4 regions of the Bacteroides clarus genome follow, and region 1 is predicted to be linked to each of the others. Evidence: riboswitches for the same ligand, from Rfam matches in the RefSeq annotation. Region 1 holds a riboswitch; each other region holds the start of a gene.
The links. A riboswitch is a leader RNA that binds a small molecule or an ion and turns the genes downstream of it on or off. The one in region 1 is predicted to bind cobalamin.
Positions count from the first base shown of each region.

Region 1 (4,155 bases):
ATTGACGGCGTCAATCGTCTGCGCGCGCGTATCGTCGTGCGTCGTGCCGAAGTGTACCATAAGCAACGCGGCCTTTTCGCCGGGTTTCATACTTGCGAGCATATCGCTCGACACGAAGTTTCCCCCTTCGTGCGCGGCGCAGAAGAGAGAAACGGCAAGGAGCAGGGAGAGAAGAGAGGTTTTCATAAACGAAAGTGATTGCTGTTTTATAAAAATGGTTACTGTTTTATTTCTTGAATCGTACCGACAGGCTCACATACACCGAGCGTCCCGGGTTGAGCGTGGAGAAGTTGTTGTTCCAGGGGCGGTCGTCTGTCTTGTCGAAGATGTTTTCGATGCCTATGCCCGGTTCCAGAATCACGGATTGCAGGTTGAAGGTATGGCGGGTGTTCAAATCCCATTGCTGGAATTTGGGAGCATAACCGTACGTTTGCGAGTAGCGTTCGCCTTGCAGGTGTCCGTGCACGTTTACGTTCAGGCGGTAGAAGCTCCAGGCGTGTTCCCACTGGCCGTTGATGTTCCCCATGTGCCTGACGCTTTTGTCTATGGGCGACACTTCGTAGCTGCCGTCGGCTTGCAACTGCTTGGCTTCGGTGTCCATGTACGTGTATCCGCCGCCTGCCCTGAAGCCCGCGCCCAGGTTCAGGCTGGCGTTCAGGCTGATGCCTTTGGTCTTAGCTTTGTCCACGTTGTCGCGCTGGCGTATCTCGTCGAAGGTGGCGTGCTTGTCGTCCAGTCCCATGTCGTGTATTTCCTGGTCGGAGAGGGTGCGGTAGTTTATCATGTCGCGGATGTCGTTGATGAACCCGGTGACGGACACGGAGAGCCGGCGGTAGTTGTACTCCGCATTCAGCGAGTAGAAGTTGTTCTTTTCCGGTTTCAAACCGACGTTGCCCGTGGTGTAGCGGTTGCTGGTCTTGGACTCGTCGGTGGCGTAGAGTTGCGACAGGGTAGGCGTACGGAAGCCTGCCGCATAGGCGGCGCGCAGGTTCAGTCCGCCGAGCTTGTACATCAGCGATACGTTGGGAGTGGCATAATTCTTGAAGTTCTCGTTGTAGATGTAGCGTATGCCCAGTACGGCTTGCAGGTTCAGGGGCAGTTTTATTTCATCCTGCGCATAGAAAGCGAGGGTGTACATGTGGCGGGAGTCGATGTTGTCCGATTCGCTCTCAAGCCCCTCGTTTACGTATTCCACTCCGGCGGACAGCTTGTTGCGGCTGCCCAGGCGGAAGATACCTTTGATGTTTCCGTTGTAGTAGCGCACTTGCTTGCGGGTTACTTGGTCGCCCGGCAGATAGCTGCCCGATTTCTTGAAGTACATATAGTCCGACGAGAAATTGTCCGAGTAGAATTCCGCGTCGATGTAGGCCGAACGGTTTATCATGTACTTCATGCCGGCGCCATAGGTATAGGTCTCGTGTCTCAGGTTGTAGGTATAGGCGTCTTTCTGCACGAACTGGCCTTTGCTTTTGGCATAGTAGGTGGCATCCTGCGGACGGCGGGTTTTATTATCATAATAAGTACCGCGCGCGTAGAACGACAGTTTATCTGTGGCATTGAACACGAAACGCTGGTTTACGGTGTTGGAGTAGAAACCTACGGAAGTAGGACGTCCGGTTTCGTAGCCGTTCTCGTCGATGTTGTTGTTCTGCCAGCTTCCTGCCTGACGGCGCTGGTAGGAAGTGTAAGAGGAGAACTTGCCCGCATTGACATCGGCATTGACGCTTTCCGTCAGGCGTCCTTCGCCGGAGTAGTGGGTGTAGCTGGATACGTTTACGGTGTTCCGGGCATCGTCCGTGATGATGTTGATAACGCCGCCTATGGCATCGCTTCCGTACAGGGCGGATGCTGCGCCGTTCAGTATCTCGATGCGCTTGATGTTGGCCACGTTGATGCGCGTGTAGCGGTCTTCGCCTGCCAGACGCTTGCCGTTTTCCAGTATCAGTATGTAGTCCTCGTTGATGCCGTTCAGGCTCATGGTAGTGCCCATGCCGTTGGTGTAGGAAGATATGTTGGGCGTCAGTTTCACCAGCGCTTCTTCCAGCGTGGATACGTTGGCGCCGCCTATTTCTTTGGCCGTGATTACGGAGACGGGAACGGGGCTGTCCGTCATGCGGCGGTGCGTACCGGTTCCGGTCACTACCACCTGGCTGAGGTTGCTGTAACTCTCTTCCAGCTTTACGAGGATGTCAGTCTCCTGTCCGTCCGTAGTGTATTTCCCGGGGGTGAAGCCGATGTAGGAGAAGCGCAGCGTGTGCTGTCCGCCGGGCAGGTTGTCGATGGTAAATTCTCCTCTTCCGTTGGTGGTGCATCCCGTCAGACTGTTGTCTACGCGGATATTTACCCCTACGAGGGGCTCGTTGGTGCCGGCACTCACCACTTTTCCGCTCAATGCGGTCTGGGCATGGAGCAGGAGTGTCAGGCAGCACAGCATGGCTGCCAATAAACATTTGGTTCTCATTTATTGAAAAATGTAAGATTAATACTTGTCTTCCTGACCCCGGGAAGGCGTTGACTGTGTAATCGCCAAGGCAGGTTTCCTGACTCAGCCCTGCGGAAAACCACACCTTCCCGTCCCCCGGACTGCGATGCGCCCGAACCGGCGCTTGCTATCGGCAGCCGTCTGTAAGACAGTGGCATCGTTTTGAAGAATGTTTTCCGTATGCTCCGTTGCCGCGGTAAGCGGACGGGGCAAAGTGGCTTTACAGTAGCGGGCACTGTTCCGGCTTCGCACCGGATTCCCTTTTATACAACTCGTTGGAACAACGGGTGTATCACCTAAGCGGTGACAAAGATAGGGGTTTATTTTTAATTGATGAAGGAAAGGGCGGGATAATGCAATCGGTCTTACGGGATGATTCGCTTTGTCTCGGGGGATGAATGTTTTCATCTCGTGAGACGGTTGGTTTGGTCTCATGGGATGAATATTTTTAGCTTGTAAGACGGATGAGAAAGGGGGTGCTGTCGGTTATTTTTACTTGATGGGCTCTTAAGGAAAGGGTCGTTTTTAGGCTCATTTCCTTATTGCCCCTATTTAGCCGCCTATTTTTAAGGTATTTATTTGATTTATAGATGATTGTGAAAAATAGGATGCTTGGGCAATATTAATCGTCATTGTGAATCGGAATCTTATTTTGTAAAATAAAAAAGAAGAGTGTTGCCTGGTTGATGTGTCCATTCGGCACAGATGATTTTTAGGGTTTCCGGATGGTTTGCAAATGAGAGGAGCTGCTTGTGAAAGAGGGTTGTGCTTATCTTGTCTTTTTATAGAAAAATGTTGTCATTCGGCGTTGGGATGATTTGTTTTATGGCGGCCAAAGAGGGTCATATAGGAAACGACCCTTGGAATGAACCTGAAAAAGTTTGGATATTCTTTAAAATTTTGATTTAATGGTTTGATTATTAATATAATAAGCGGGCATCTCTCCCGAAATGAGAAATACCCGCTTTTTCTCTCTGCCTCTGCCTTTTTTCTCCTTTTCTTCCTTATTGAATTAAGAAAATATTTGTCGTTTTCCGGCAGTGGGACAAAGATGTTCTTTCTTAGCCGGACATCTGTCGGTAAAAGGAAGAACGTTATGCTTCCGGTTGATACCCTTCACCGTTTTCCCAAGCGTCGGTATCCCATTGCTCTTTCAGGTGGTTCACCCAGATTGCACGTATTTCGGGATAGCTGCCCAAAGCTTTGATACCGCAACCGTCTTTGATACCGTGGTCGGCATCGGCCTGGCCTACGGGGTGGGCTTCAAACGCTCTGTCTACCTTGAAACCTGCTTTTTCCAGACGTTCGCGCCAACTGTATTCGTTGGTGTTGAGTTCCACTTCGTCCGAGCCTTTGTTTTCGGCTATCGCTTCGATACCCCAAAGGTCATTGTGGGCGTGGTCGCCGGCGATGGACATGAAAGGAGCGAGGTAAACGGTTACGTCTGCGGGTTGCAGGTTATTGTCTTTGCAATACTTCATCACTTGTGAGTAGATGCAGCCGGGATAGCTGCTTATCATTTGGTCGGGAGAGGCTACCGGTATGCGGTCTGCGGCTTTCTCTTCCTCTTCTTTCGGCCAGAAAAGCATTTCGCCGTAGTCTACGGTACCTACGAAGATATTCTTGTTCGCGGCGAGGGCTTGCAAGGCGGTTTGGGTTTCGGAGTACTTGAT
Region 1 covers NZ_JADNLF010000009.1:74,489-78,643, reverse strand. Annotated here, with positions in the region: gene I2F54_RS11140 (sirohydrochlorin cobaltochelatase) at 1-186, opposite strand, end outside; gene I2F54_RS11135 (TonB-dependent receptor) at 227-2,461, opposite strand; cobalamin riboswitch at 2,514-2,797, opposite strand; gene I2F54_RS11130 (sirohydrochlorin cobaltochelatase) at 3,577-4,155, opposite strand, start outside.

Region 2 (4,155 bases), on a different contig from region 1:
ACTTTTTAAAAGCACACTCTTTAGAGATACTGGCCGTATGTTCCATATAACCAGCTATCTCATTTTCAGGAATATTTTGTGACAAGCAATAACGTTTACTTACACCTACGACGGAGTAACCTATGCTAAACCAAGGCATTTCAAACCTCGCAGATACATTGCCGCTATGCTTCGGAGTATAAGGCAACTGTTCCTTATAATTTTTGGCATCCGAATCTGTAAGGTCAATTGCTTTCTGCAAAGTATATCCGCCGGATATAATCAAATCTATATTTTTAGCTAACGGCGCTGATATCGCCAAAGTAGCGTCTACTCCTGTAGCACGGACAGTCCCATAGTTTGCCATACGCCACGCATAAGTAGTGGGAAAAGCTACAATTTTATCAGTCACATCATTGTAATAGGCATCAAATGTCACAGAAATATAGTCTAAAAAAGACAGAGATGAACTGCTCCACGTAATCCCTACATTATATTCATTCGCCTTCTCCGGACGTAAACTTCGATTGCCCAATCTATAATAATACAAGTCGTTAAAAGTAGGTGTACGAAAAGTGCTTTTGTACATAAAACGCAGAAAAAAAGTTTTTTCCATCCAAGGCTGTATACTCACGGAAGCCGAAGGAGCCAAACGACGGAAATTCTCAGGAGCATTCCCAACCTCCACTTTTTCAGTGATAAAAGTATGTACCAATGAACCGGAAGCGGTGATTCTTCCGTATTGGTAACGGATATTGAAAGCTGTCAATGATGCATACCGGGTAGGAAACGGGCAGTCTTTCAGATTACTACGTAATGTATTTACAGCCCCATCTTGTGCCAAAGACAAGGATAAAGTCTTAAATGGACGGTATAGAGCCGTTGCAGATAAATAATATTCATCCTGCCTATGTACAGCCTGATAATATCCGTCCGCATATTCCTTCCCTTCATCCTCATACCTATTCCAGCCATAGTTATACTTTGCCTGTGCCTGCAAACTCCATTTCGAAGAGAAGTGTTTTTTATAACGCGCCTGTACAAAGGTATTCTCATCCCAAAGCGTTTCGTCGGAAATCGGGTTATAAAGAGTTACCGCCCCCGGAAGCCCACGGCGGGAATTGAAATAATATCCTTTTACGTCCACCTCACCACCATCTTTAAAAGTGTGATATAGCGTTGCTTCTCCTTGCCAAGAATAAATATCTGAATTATTACGCTTTTCTTCTGTCACATACTTTCCATTGACCAAAGTAAAAGGATAATTTCCATCGGCACGCATATAATTAGCATTCAAAGCCAAACGCGTACGGTTACCTATTTTTTGCCACCAACGCAACGTGGGGGTAACATACCCAAACGATCCACTACTTATCCTAGCTTGGAAAGCAGCACTGCGCCCTTCATCAAAATGCGGTTTCTCAGTCTCAATGCTCAATACACCTGCCGATGCATATAAACGGGCTGATTGCAACATATTTTCTGTTTGTCCTATTGCTAAAGAAAGGGTTGAGACATTATCAAGCGAAAAACGCCCTATATCAATTTGCCCTGCCTGAGAATTACTCACAACAACCCCATCATAACTGACAGCCGTATGCGCCGCCCCTATATTGCGCACAGAAACAGTCTTCAACCCGCCGATACCACCATAATCTTTTACATTGGCACCTGCAAAACGACGTACGGCATCTGCCATATTCTGTATGCCGAGACGGCTTATATCTTGTTGCGACAATGTTTGTATAGGTACAGCCGAAGTTACTTTATTAGGCATTCGCCGTGCTGTAACAGTCACCTTTTCAATTTGGTGCACTTTTCCTGTAATCGTATCCTTTTTCGCCACCTCTTGTGCCGAAAGCAGAGCACCGCCCATACAAAAGAAACCGATACAGGCAAACCGCACCTTCATTCTCCACATCATAAAAGAGTAAAGATTATCTTTAAACGACGTACACTGTCCGCTTTCCTCGAACGGACAATTTTTTGACTTTGTTTTGCAGGTCTTCTGACTTATTTCTAATGTATCGCCTTCCCATTTTAATTAAAACAGTGGCTAAAGAATGATACATTCAACGCGAAACTCACAGCAGCGGGACTGTTCGGGATTTACACCCGATTCCCTTTTCATCCGTTTCCCGAATAGGGAACCGGAACAAAACGCGGGCAAAGATAAGAATATAATATAAATATTACTCAGCCCCTTATAACAGTTTCTGCAAAAAAACATTTATTATTCTATAAGGAGCGAAATTCAGAGCCTTCTTGTGGAAAGGCAACCGGTGGAAAGAAAAACAAGCACATACGCAAGAACATAACGACCCCATAAAGAATAAAAAGCCGGTAGACATTCTGATATCTCCCATACCTACCAAAGGCGATACAATCCCGCCAAAAGCAAATCCTATCGCACCCAAAAGAGCGGAAGCCACTCCGGCGTTTTTACGTTCACAATCCATCGCCAAAGTGTTGGAAGCCGTAAAAGTCATCCCTACCATCGCAAGCAGGCAGAAAATCAGTATCTCGTAAATCCAAAAATTACAATCCAGGAAAAATGCCACAGAAAGTAATATAGAAATAAATAACATGCCATGATTACCTACATGTAAAGCCCGTTCCATTGTAGAGAAACGAACAGCCAAAGCGGAAGATATCACCATGGCAACGGCATTAACCCCGAAACAGAAACTGAACAACATCGGTGAAAGACCATAATATTGCTGCATGATGAAAGGAGCGGAAGCTATATTGGTAAACAAAACTCCCATCGTAAAGCCATACTGCAATATGTAACGTACGTACTGACGGTTATGCAAGACAATACCAAAACGGCGATACATATCTCCCCACCTTATATTCTGCCTCTGTCCGCCCGGCAAAGACTCTCTAAAACGCATACTTCCGATAATCAAAAGAACGCCTAATATAAATAAGAACCAGAAGATACCATGCCAGCCGCCAAAGTCAGCCAGTACCCCGCCACCTATCGGAGCAACCACCGTAGCGATCCCATTAATAGCGCCGATAGTGGCAAGCATCCCCGCAAGTTCGTGAGCAGAATATTTATCGGCGGCAATAGACCGGGATATCACAACTCCTCCGGCTCCGGCAATTCCCTGTACAAAACGTAACGCGACGAATTGTGATATATTTTGAGAAAAAATACAGCCGACGGTAGAAATCAGGAACAAGGCCATAGCTATCAATAAAGGAGAACGACGGCCATACTTATCACTTAACGGACCAAAAATCAGCTGGCCTGTCGCTAAGCCTACCATACTTGTAGTAAGCCCCAACTGCACTCTTGAAGATGTGGTTTGGAAGAAATCCGACATTGCCGGTAAAGTAGGCAGGTACATATCCATGACAAACGGGCCAAAAGCGCTCAACATTCCCAGAAATACCAATATAAAACCTTTTGAATTTTGTTTACCTGTCATTACCTATTCCTCTTTTATAAATCGGCGGCAAAATTACCCCATATTTACAAGATAAGCTATGGCTTATCTTGTACAAAACGTTTCATTTTAGGAACAATATACGATATTATCATAGAATATAGCTACATTTGTTGCGTAAAAAAGAACTATATTCACATGTACGAACCGTTATCACCCGATACTTCCAGCATCAGATATGAGGAAACCGATTTATCGTATCTGAAACAGCGTCCATACCGTTTTAAATGCGGTATATACTTAATCTGTACACAGGGGCAAAGTATCATCTCCACAGGAGTACAACAATATACCTTTAATGAACAGACCGAACTGATTTTTCTTACAGGAAGCCTTATCCAGGTAATACAAGCCTCAGCAGATTTTAACGTACGCATGCTCCTATTCCCCAAAGATCTTTTCTTAAAAGCCATATTACCAATTGACACACCCTATTTCAACTATACCCATGAACACCCGCACTATCATCACACGGCAGATGAGAGAAGCCAGAAAACATGGCGGGAAATAGTATTATGGATGGATATAGCGCAAATGCTTTTCAAAGACAATACGCTCCAGTTCAGAAAACAACAAGAATTTAATTTCCTGCAAAGCTTATTAATGTGGCTGTTCAACACTATTCCGGAGAAGCTGGCCGCCAACAAGCAATACAGCAGAAAACAGATGCTTTGCCACCAATTCATGCAACTGATACGTGAGCACAGCACCTGCGAAC
Region 2 covers NZ_JADNLF010000006.1:217,397-221,551, reverse strand. Annotated here, with positions in the region: gene I2F54_RS08990 (TonB-dependent receptor) at 1-1,903, opposite strand, end outside; cobalamin riboswitch at 1,961-2,155, opposite strand; gene I2F54_RS08985 (multidrug effflux MFS transporter) at 2,184-3,419, opposite strand; gene I2F54_RS08980 (helix-turn-helix domain-containing protein) at 3,576-4,155, shown strand, end outside.
Region 2: another riboswitch for cobalamin. It lies ahead of I2F54_RS08990 (TonB-dependent receptor); the one in region 1 lies ahead of I2F54_RS11135 (TonB-dependent receptor).

Region 3 (4,155 bases), on a different contig from region 1:
TATGCTGTGCTTAATGACCATACATGGGTGTTTGAGGCTAAAACACAACTGACGGATTTCTATAAGATAACCAAGATAGATGAAGAAACCTTTGATGAGGTGGCAGGTGACGCCGATACTTTGGCGGGGCTTTTGCTTGAGTTGAAAGGGGAGTTCCCGGCACTTCATGAGAAAGTGACCTATGATTGTTATGAATTTGAGGTTCTTGAAATGGATAACCGCCGTATCTTAAAGGTGAAGTTTACAATTAATGAGCCGGTTCGGGAAGGTACTGAAACAGAGAAATAATGCCCGTTTTTAAACAATATACAGAGAATTCATACAGATGGGGTATCTGGAAAACAAGTGAAAGCCTGGAAGAAATGCTTGCCTTACTTCCTCATAAAGGGAAATATGAAGAGGACATCGGGAAATTTGCAGCCGGTTCTCGTAGATTGGAGTGGCTGGCTGTGCGTGTGTTGTTGTATACAATGCTTGGTGAGGAGAAAGAAATACGCTATTATTCTAATGGAAAGCCTTATTTGGCAGACGGCTCTTTTTCTATCAGTATTTCGCATACAAAAGGTTATGTCGCTGTCTTATTAGGTGAGCCAAAGAAAGAAGTAGGTATTGATATCGAGTATTATAGCGGACGGGTACGGAAAGTGGCGCATAAATTTATGCGTGCGGATGAACAAGAATCACTATTCAGGGGTACGGAAACTTGGTCGTTGTTACTTCACTGGTCTGCAAAAGAAACCATGTTTAAATGTATGAATGCTTCCGATGTCGATTTTCGGGAACATTTGCATGTAATGCCTTTTATAGTTGACGAACAAGGAGTATTCTCCGCTGCGGAATATCGTACAGCGGAGAAACGGAATTTTCAGATTCACTACTACTTGTTTCCGGATTTTGTACTAACGTTGAGCTTGTAGTTTATTAAACGTGAACACCTCTTAGGACAATCCGTCTCCATTCCGGATGTTTGTGAATATAACCCGCTATAAATGGGCATAAAGGAACCAAGCGGAGTTGCTGCCTTTCAATGTCCTGCAATGTTTTTTCAACAAGCTGGCTGCCAATACCTCTGCCGCCTAAACCGGCGGGAACTTCTGTATGCGTTAGAAATATTTCGCCATTAATTGATTTAATATACTCTATTCTTGGGGTATACTTTTCGACATGGAACTCATACTGATGGCGCTCCTTGTTGTCTATTAATTCATAATTTTCTGCCATAATTGTAAATGCTGATGTTTAGTCATATAACATTCATTATGGCAGAAAAGTTTTTTTACAGCCTTTCCAACTGCACTGTGAAGTGACGCATTAACGGAGCTTCCCAGGTGATGCGTACTCCTCTGGTAATTGTTTCACGTCTGTCATATACATTTTTAAGCGCGGCGGCGATTACATTCATGTGGTTATCCGTGTATACGCGGCGTGGAATGGCCAGTCGGAGTAAATCCAATCCGTTGAAGCGGTTTTCACGGGTAACGGGATCACGGTCGGCAAGTAGATAACCGATTTCACACCCGCGTATTCCGGCTTCCAGATATAGCTCGACGGTCAAAGTCTGCGCAGGAAACTCTTCTTTAGGAACATGTGTCAAAACTTTGGGAGCATCTACAAAAATCGCATGTCCTCCGGCGGGACGTTGATACGGTATTCCGTATTCATCTAATTTTTTAGCCAGGTATTCTATTTGGCAAATACGGGTTTCAAGATTATCGAATTCGGTGTTTTCATCCAAGCCGATAGCGAGTGCATTCATATCGCGGCCGTTCATACCGCCATAAGTAAGGTAACCTTCGAATTGTACACAGAATCCTTTTGCTCCTTCATACCAGTCCTGACGGCGGGTTGCGATAAATCCTCCCATGTTTACGATGCCGTCTTTCTTGGCACTCATGGTCATACCGTCTGCAAGAGCGAACATCTCTTTGGTTATTTCCTTTATACTCTTGTCTTTGTAACCTTCCTCGCGTGTTTTAATGAAATAGGCGTTTTCGGCAAAACGGGCAGAGTCGAACAGAACAGGTTTGTTGTACTTGTCCGCGATATTTCGGACTTCGCGCAAGTTTTGCATGGAAACCGGTTGCCCGCCGGCTGTATTGTTGGTGATGGTAACAATGATGAATGGTATGCGGTCATTATGTTCTTCTAAGGTCTTTTCCAGTTTTGCAGGATCTACGTTACCTTTAAAGGGAATTTCCAGTTGTGTTTGTCGCGCTTCGTCTATTGTGCAGTCCAGTGCGATTGCCTTTCGGCTTTCAATATGCCCTTTGGTGGTATCAAAATGCGAATTTCCCGGTACAATATCTCCAGCGTGCACCAGATGAGAGAATAAAACATTTTCGGCGGCACGTCCTTGATGTGTAGGAATGATATATTCAAAACCTGTCAGCCGGGTAATAACTTCTTTCAGATTGAAGAAAGAGGAAGCGCCGGCGTAACTTTCATCTCCGAGCATGATACCGGCCCATTGTCGATCGCTCATGGCTCCTGTTCCCGAATCGGTGATAAGGTCGATATAAACTTGTTCTGATTTTAGTTGAAAAACATTGTAATGAGCTTCTTTCAACCACTGTTCACGCTCCTGGCGGGTGCTTTTACGGATAGGCTCCACCATTTTGATTTTCCATGATTCGGCGAATGGTAATTCCATAGATTCTTTTTTTATAAGTTCGACAATAGGTCAACGGATGAATCCGTTTTTGCGTTTTATGTGCCGAATATAAGGATTTTATGGATGATTGGCAATGTTTTTTGTGACTTTTTGTAAAACAAATGTCCGGACGAATCACTTCGGCCGGACATCATTTAAATAAACTTGGCAGAGTTTATTCTCTTTTTACTTTCTTTGAAAGAGTTTTGATGAATGAAATGATTGGATAGAATTTATCCGGCTCATTAGACTCAACGCTTTTTCCTCGAAAGCAATGATAAGATAACGCATGGCAGGTCTTCTGACTTGTTTCTGTTGCAGACAGCCTTCCCGGACAACATATCCAGTGGCATGGAGAGAGAATTTATTGTCTGCAACATTATGTGAAACTTACAGCAGCGGGACTGTTCAGGACTTACACCTGATTCCCTTTTAATTGCCCCCTTTGAAAAAAAGGGGCAAACCAATGCATTGCAAAGATAATGAAAAAAGTAACAAACAAAACCGAATAAGAGAATTTATTTCTCCTTTGCCAATGTAAATACAAACTCCAGTCCGCCACCTTGATTATTTTTGGCGGAAATTGTTCCGCCATGAATGATGACGGCATTTTTTACGATGGCAAGTCCTAAGCCCGTACCGCCTAATTTTCGCGAACGTCCTTTATCTACGCGATAAAAGCGTTCGAACAAACGATTCAGATGCTCCGGTGAAACTCCTATTCCTGTATCCGCAAAACTGAAATAATAGAAGTTCTCATCTTCACGGAAACAATTGATGTTGATGTGAATATCGGTGCCGGCATAGGCTATGGCATTATCCATCAGATTGCGGAATATGGAGTATAGCAGTGAGTAGTTGCCTTTTAACTGTATTTTGGGTTGTAAGCTGTTGACTACCGTAATACGCTTTTCTTCCAGTTCCAATGATACTTCATTGACTATATTGGTGACAAGCATGCTGATGTCTACCTTTTCCATATCAATCATATTGGCGGCTTCATCCATACGTGTCAGTACGGAGATATCCCGCAACAGGCGGCTGAGGCGATTGCTTTGGGCATAGCAGCGTTCGAGGAAGGTCTGCATCTTTTCATGCGAGATGTTCTCGTTGTTGACGATGGTTTCCAGATACCCCTGAATGCTGCTTACGGGAGTTTTCAGCTCGTGGGCGATGTTCTGCGTGAGCTGCCGTTTCAGGCGTATCTGTTCTTCTTCCAGAGTGATGTCGTTGATGGAGATTTCAAAGCTCAAGTCTTGGAAGATGATACATTCTACAATGAATATGCGTCCGTTTTTATTAATATTGATGGATAGCCGTTTTTCTTCTTTATCCGAAGGCCGTTTTTGCGCTTTGCTGATGAAGTCGGTGATCTTCTGGAACTCACAGATGGAGAATATCTCTTCTGTGGTCTGCAAGTTAGAGTCGGAAATGAGGTTGCCGTATTGGGTGAAAAGGTTATTGACAAGAATTTCCTTCTTGTCTTTGGTGAACACTCCCAACCC
Region 3 covers NZ_JADNLF010000013.1:107,620-111,774, forward strand. Annotated here, with positions in the region: gene gldE (gliding motility-associated protein GldE) at 1-288, shown strand, start outside; gene I2F54_RS13910 (4'-phosphopantetheinyl transferase family protein) at 288-917, shown strand; gene I2F54_RS13915 (GNAT family N-acetyltransferase) at 922-1,221, opposite strand; gene I2F54_RS13920 (tryptophanase) at 1,277-2,650, opposite strand; cobalamin riboswitch at 2,925-3,134, opposite strand; gene I2F54_RS13925 (sensor histidine kinase) at 3,169-4,155, opposite strand, start outside.
Region 3: another riboswitch for cobalamin. It lies ahead of I2F54_RS13920 (tryptophanase); the one in region 1 lies ahead of I2F54_RS11135 (TonB-dependent receptor).

Region 4 (4,155 bases), on a different contig from region 1:
GTAACAGCGGGAACCAAGGTTACACCGTAACCGGAACGATAGAGGGTGCAACCGACGGCGATACCGTCTTTCTGCAAACCGTGGAAGGCCGCCAACTCGTAAAACTCGATTCCGCAGTCATCACCAACGGAACCTTCACCTTCAAAGGAACGCAGGACACTGCTGCCAACCGCTACCTTACTTATAGCCCCGCCGGAGCAGAGGGTATGATTATGGACTTCTTCCTCGAAAACGGAAAAATCAATATCAAACTCAACGGAAAGAGCAGCTCCGCCACCGGTACCGCCAACAACGACATCTACCAGGCCATCAGAACCCAGCTCAACGAACTGGACAGCCAGATGGAAAACATCTACACTTCCATGACCGACACCGCCCTGACCGACCAGCAGCGCGAAGCCAAAGGCAAGGAAATGAGTGCGCTGGAAAGCAGAATGATGGAAGTGGCCAAAGCCGGCATCAGCCAAAACATTACCAATGCCGTGGGCGTGCATCTGCTGAAAAGCAATTACTACTACTTGGATGTGAAAGAACTCGACCCGCTGATGCCGCAGATTCCCGCCACATACAGCAACGACGCCACCATCATCCGCATCAAGGAGAATGTAGAAAAGATGAAAGCCACTGCCGTAGGCCAAAAGTTTACGGACTTTGAAATGCAGACTCCCGAAGGAAAGACCGTGAAACTGTCCGACTACGTAGGAAAGGGCAAGACCGTGCTCGTCGACTTCTGGGCAAGCTGGTGCGGACCCTGCCGTCGCGAAATGCCTAACCTGGTAGAGGCATACGCCAAGTACAAGAACAAGAATTTCGAGATTGTAGGCGTTTCTTTAGACCAGAACGGCGATTCTTGGAAAGAAGCTATCAACAAACTGAATATCACCTGGCCGCAAATGTCCGACTTGAAATATTGGAATAATGAAGGCGCCAAGCTGTATGCCGTAAGCAGCATTCCCCACACGGTACTGATTGACGGTGACGGAATTATCCTTGCACGCGGTTTGCACGGAGAGGAACTGCAAGAAAAATTGGCTGAAGTGCTTAAATAAGCGAGGAAGCCGAAAGAGTATAAAACAAAGGGGTGTGTCAAAACTCCCCTTGTATCGAAATCACCCCCGCTACGATTATCTGTGGCGAGGGTGATTTCCTATTTATGAGGGTTTCGACACACCCTCTTTATTGTTTTGCAATCCCGCAGGGCAACAGCCGTAAGATGCGGGCTCAGTTATGGTAACATGCGGGCTCGGCCACCACGAGACGCGGGCTCGGATGTAACAAAGTGCGGGCTCAGCCATAACAAGGCCTGCGCTCAAACACAGCAAGACGTGCACCCGGACACAACAGTGCGTGCGCTCAGACAGGGAATATACGGTCTGCCATATCCTTAGCCAGTCCCACGGTTTTCCATTGTTTCTTCTCATCCTCTTCCGAGGGATTAAGAAGATTATCCGCATCGGGCAGGCAGAGCGTCAGATGCTTCACGGGAATATAATTCAGCACTTCTTCCATCTTGGCCTGCAACTCATCCAGTTCTTCCTCATCGGGATAATAAGAGAGTACGAAACCAAACACAGCTTCCCGTTCATGCACAAACCACAACAGACGGCTGCGATCGCAAATCCCGCAATCATAATCCAGAAAATACGCGTCCGCCCCGCGTAGCCGTATCAACATATCCGTCGCGGCATGAAAAGCCACGAATAACCCTTCGGGACGCTCGCGCAGCACCCGGTTATTGAGGCGGGCGGCCTCATCGGTCAGCATGGACTTCACGCCCTCGAACTGTATATAACGGCAACCGGCCTCATAAAGCCCTTCCAGCAACTTTTTATAAGCCGCCGCCAAATCATCCAGCAGTATATTCAAGTCCGGATAAACCGACTTCATGCACCCGGCATCCGTTTCACGAAGAATCCTCATCAGTACTTTTCCGGGCGAAGGAATATGCTGTTTGGGCAATACATCGTCCGAAGCATTCGCCGCCAAAAAAGCAAAATCATCAAGGATAGGATGATGAAGCAAACCTATCCTGCCCGTCACTTCCAGCTCCTTGCCGGACGGAGCCCCCGCATCGCCCTTCCGGCGGATGCCTTCCCAGGCTTCCAGAAAATCATAACTCCGAAATCCGCCATCCGTCACAATCCTTACGCCTTCCGACCTCAGCCGTTCAATCAAACTACGTATCTCCGCATTTTCCACGGCACGCAATGTTTGCTGACTGATTTGCCCGCCTTGATAGCGGCTCCTTGCGTCCCGCAGCGCAGAAGGCACACACAATGCCCCCGCAATATCGACCTTAAAGGGTGGAAACAACTTTCCCATATTCGTTCTTTTTATTTGAAAATTAATACCTCAGCGCTTTGCCCTATCCCACGAGTGGCAAAGAAAATCAAAGAATGGCAGGTCTTCTGACTCGGTTTCCATTTCAAACCGCCTTCCCAACCTTTTCCCGCATACGGGGAAATAATCAGTGGCAGAGGTGTATCTGTCGAAATGTTTGGTATGAAACCTTACAGCAGCGGGACTGTCCGGGATTTGCACCCGATTCCCTTTTAATTACCGATGATGACAACCATCGGTAAACCGATTCGCTGCAAATATAACCAAAGTATTTGAAAGTCGGCAAGTGAAATCCCTATTTTTCATCGGCCGCTTCAAAACAGATTGACACATCATCTAATATATAATTATCAATAATGTGCAACTATAAAAACCACGTAAACTGAAAAGTTTCCCATTTCATCACAAATCATATTTGATTATCAACAGATTAACCATTTTTAATCCAACAAAAGTTTTCCAAAACAGAAAACGTATAAAAAACTATCATACCTTTGTTTCGCAATTAACTCCTATTGTAAAATCTAAAAAATACAACCAATATGATACAAACGGTACTCAAGCGTGACGGACGCGTCGTCGGCTTCAACGAAGAAAAAATAGTAACCGCCATCCGCAAGGCCATGCTCCATACGGACAAGGGAGAAGACATGCAACTGATACGCCAAATCACCGACCACATCTCCTTTAAGGGCGATGCCCAAATGACGGTGGAAGCCATTCAGGACCTGGTGGAAATGGAGCTGATGAAGAGCAGCCGTAAAGATGTCGCACAGAAATACATTGCCTACCGCAACCAGCGCAGTATCGCCCGCAAGGCAAAGACGCGCGATATGTTTCTGGAAATCATCAACATCAAATCCAACGACATCACCCGCGAGAACGCCAACATGAATGCCGACACTCCGGCAGGCATGATGATGAAGTTCGCCAGCGAGACCACCAAACCGTTTGTAGACGACTATCTTCTGAGCGAGGAAGTGCTGGATGCCGTCAGCCACAACTACCTGCACATCCACGACAAGGATTATTACCCTACCAAGAGCCTGACATGCGTGCAGCACCCGCTGGACCGCATCCTGACATACGGCTTCTCCGCAGGACACGGAGAATCGCGCCCTGCAAAACGCATCGAGACCGCCAGTATCCTGGGTTGCATCTCATTGGAAACAGCCCAAAACGAAATGCACGGCGGACAAGCCATTCCCGCATTCGACTTCTACCTCGCTCCCTACGTGCGCAACAGCTACATCGAGGAAATAAAGAATCTGGAAGAGCTGAACGGCAAGGACTACTCGCACCTCTACCAAAAAGAGCTGACAGACTATCTGCAACAACCGCTGGACGGCCTGACCGACGACCGCCGCATTGTCCAGCATGCCGTGAACAAGACCGTAGCCCGCGTGCACCAGTCCATGGAAGCGTTCATCCACAACATGAACACGATACACTCCCGTGGCGGAAACCAAGTGGTGTTCAGCTCCATCAACTACGGCACGGACACTTCCGCCGAGGGACGCTGCATCATCCGCGAACTGCTGAAAAGCACGTATCAAGGCGTAGGAAACGGCGAGACAGCCATCTTCCCCATTCAGATATGGAAAAAGAAACGCGGCGTAAGCTACCTGCCCGAAGACCGCAACTACGACCTCTACCAGCTTGCCTGCAAAGTCACCGCACGCCGTTTCTTCCCGAACTTCCTGAATCTGGACGCCACCTTCAACCGCAGCGACGACTGGAGAGCCGACGACCCGAAACGCTACGAGCACGAAGTCGCCACCATGGGATGCCGTACACGTGTGTTTGAAAACCGCT
Region 4 covers NZ_JADNLF010000011.1:42,402-46,556, forward strand. Annotated here, with positions in the region: gene I2F54_RS12390 (TlpA disulfide reductase family protein) at 1-1,049, shown strand, start outside; gene I2F54_RS12395 (uroporphyrinogen decarboxylase/cobalamine-independent methonine synthase family protein) at 1,354-2,322, opposite strand; cobalamin riboswitch at 2,383-2,603, opposite strand; gene I2F54_RS12400 (anaerobic ribonucleoside triphosphate reductase) at 2,883-4,155, shown strand, end outside.
Region 4: another riboswitch for cobalamin. It lies ahead of I2F54_RS12395 (uroporphyrinogen decarboxylase/cobalamine-independent methonine synthase family protein); the one in region 1 lies ahead of I2F54_RS11135 (TonB-dependent receptor).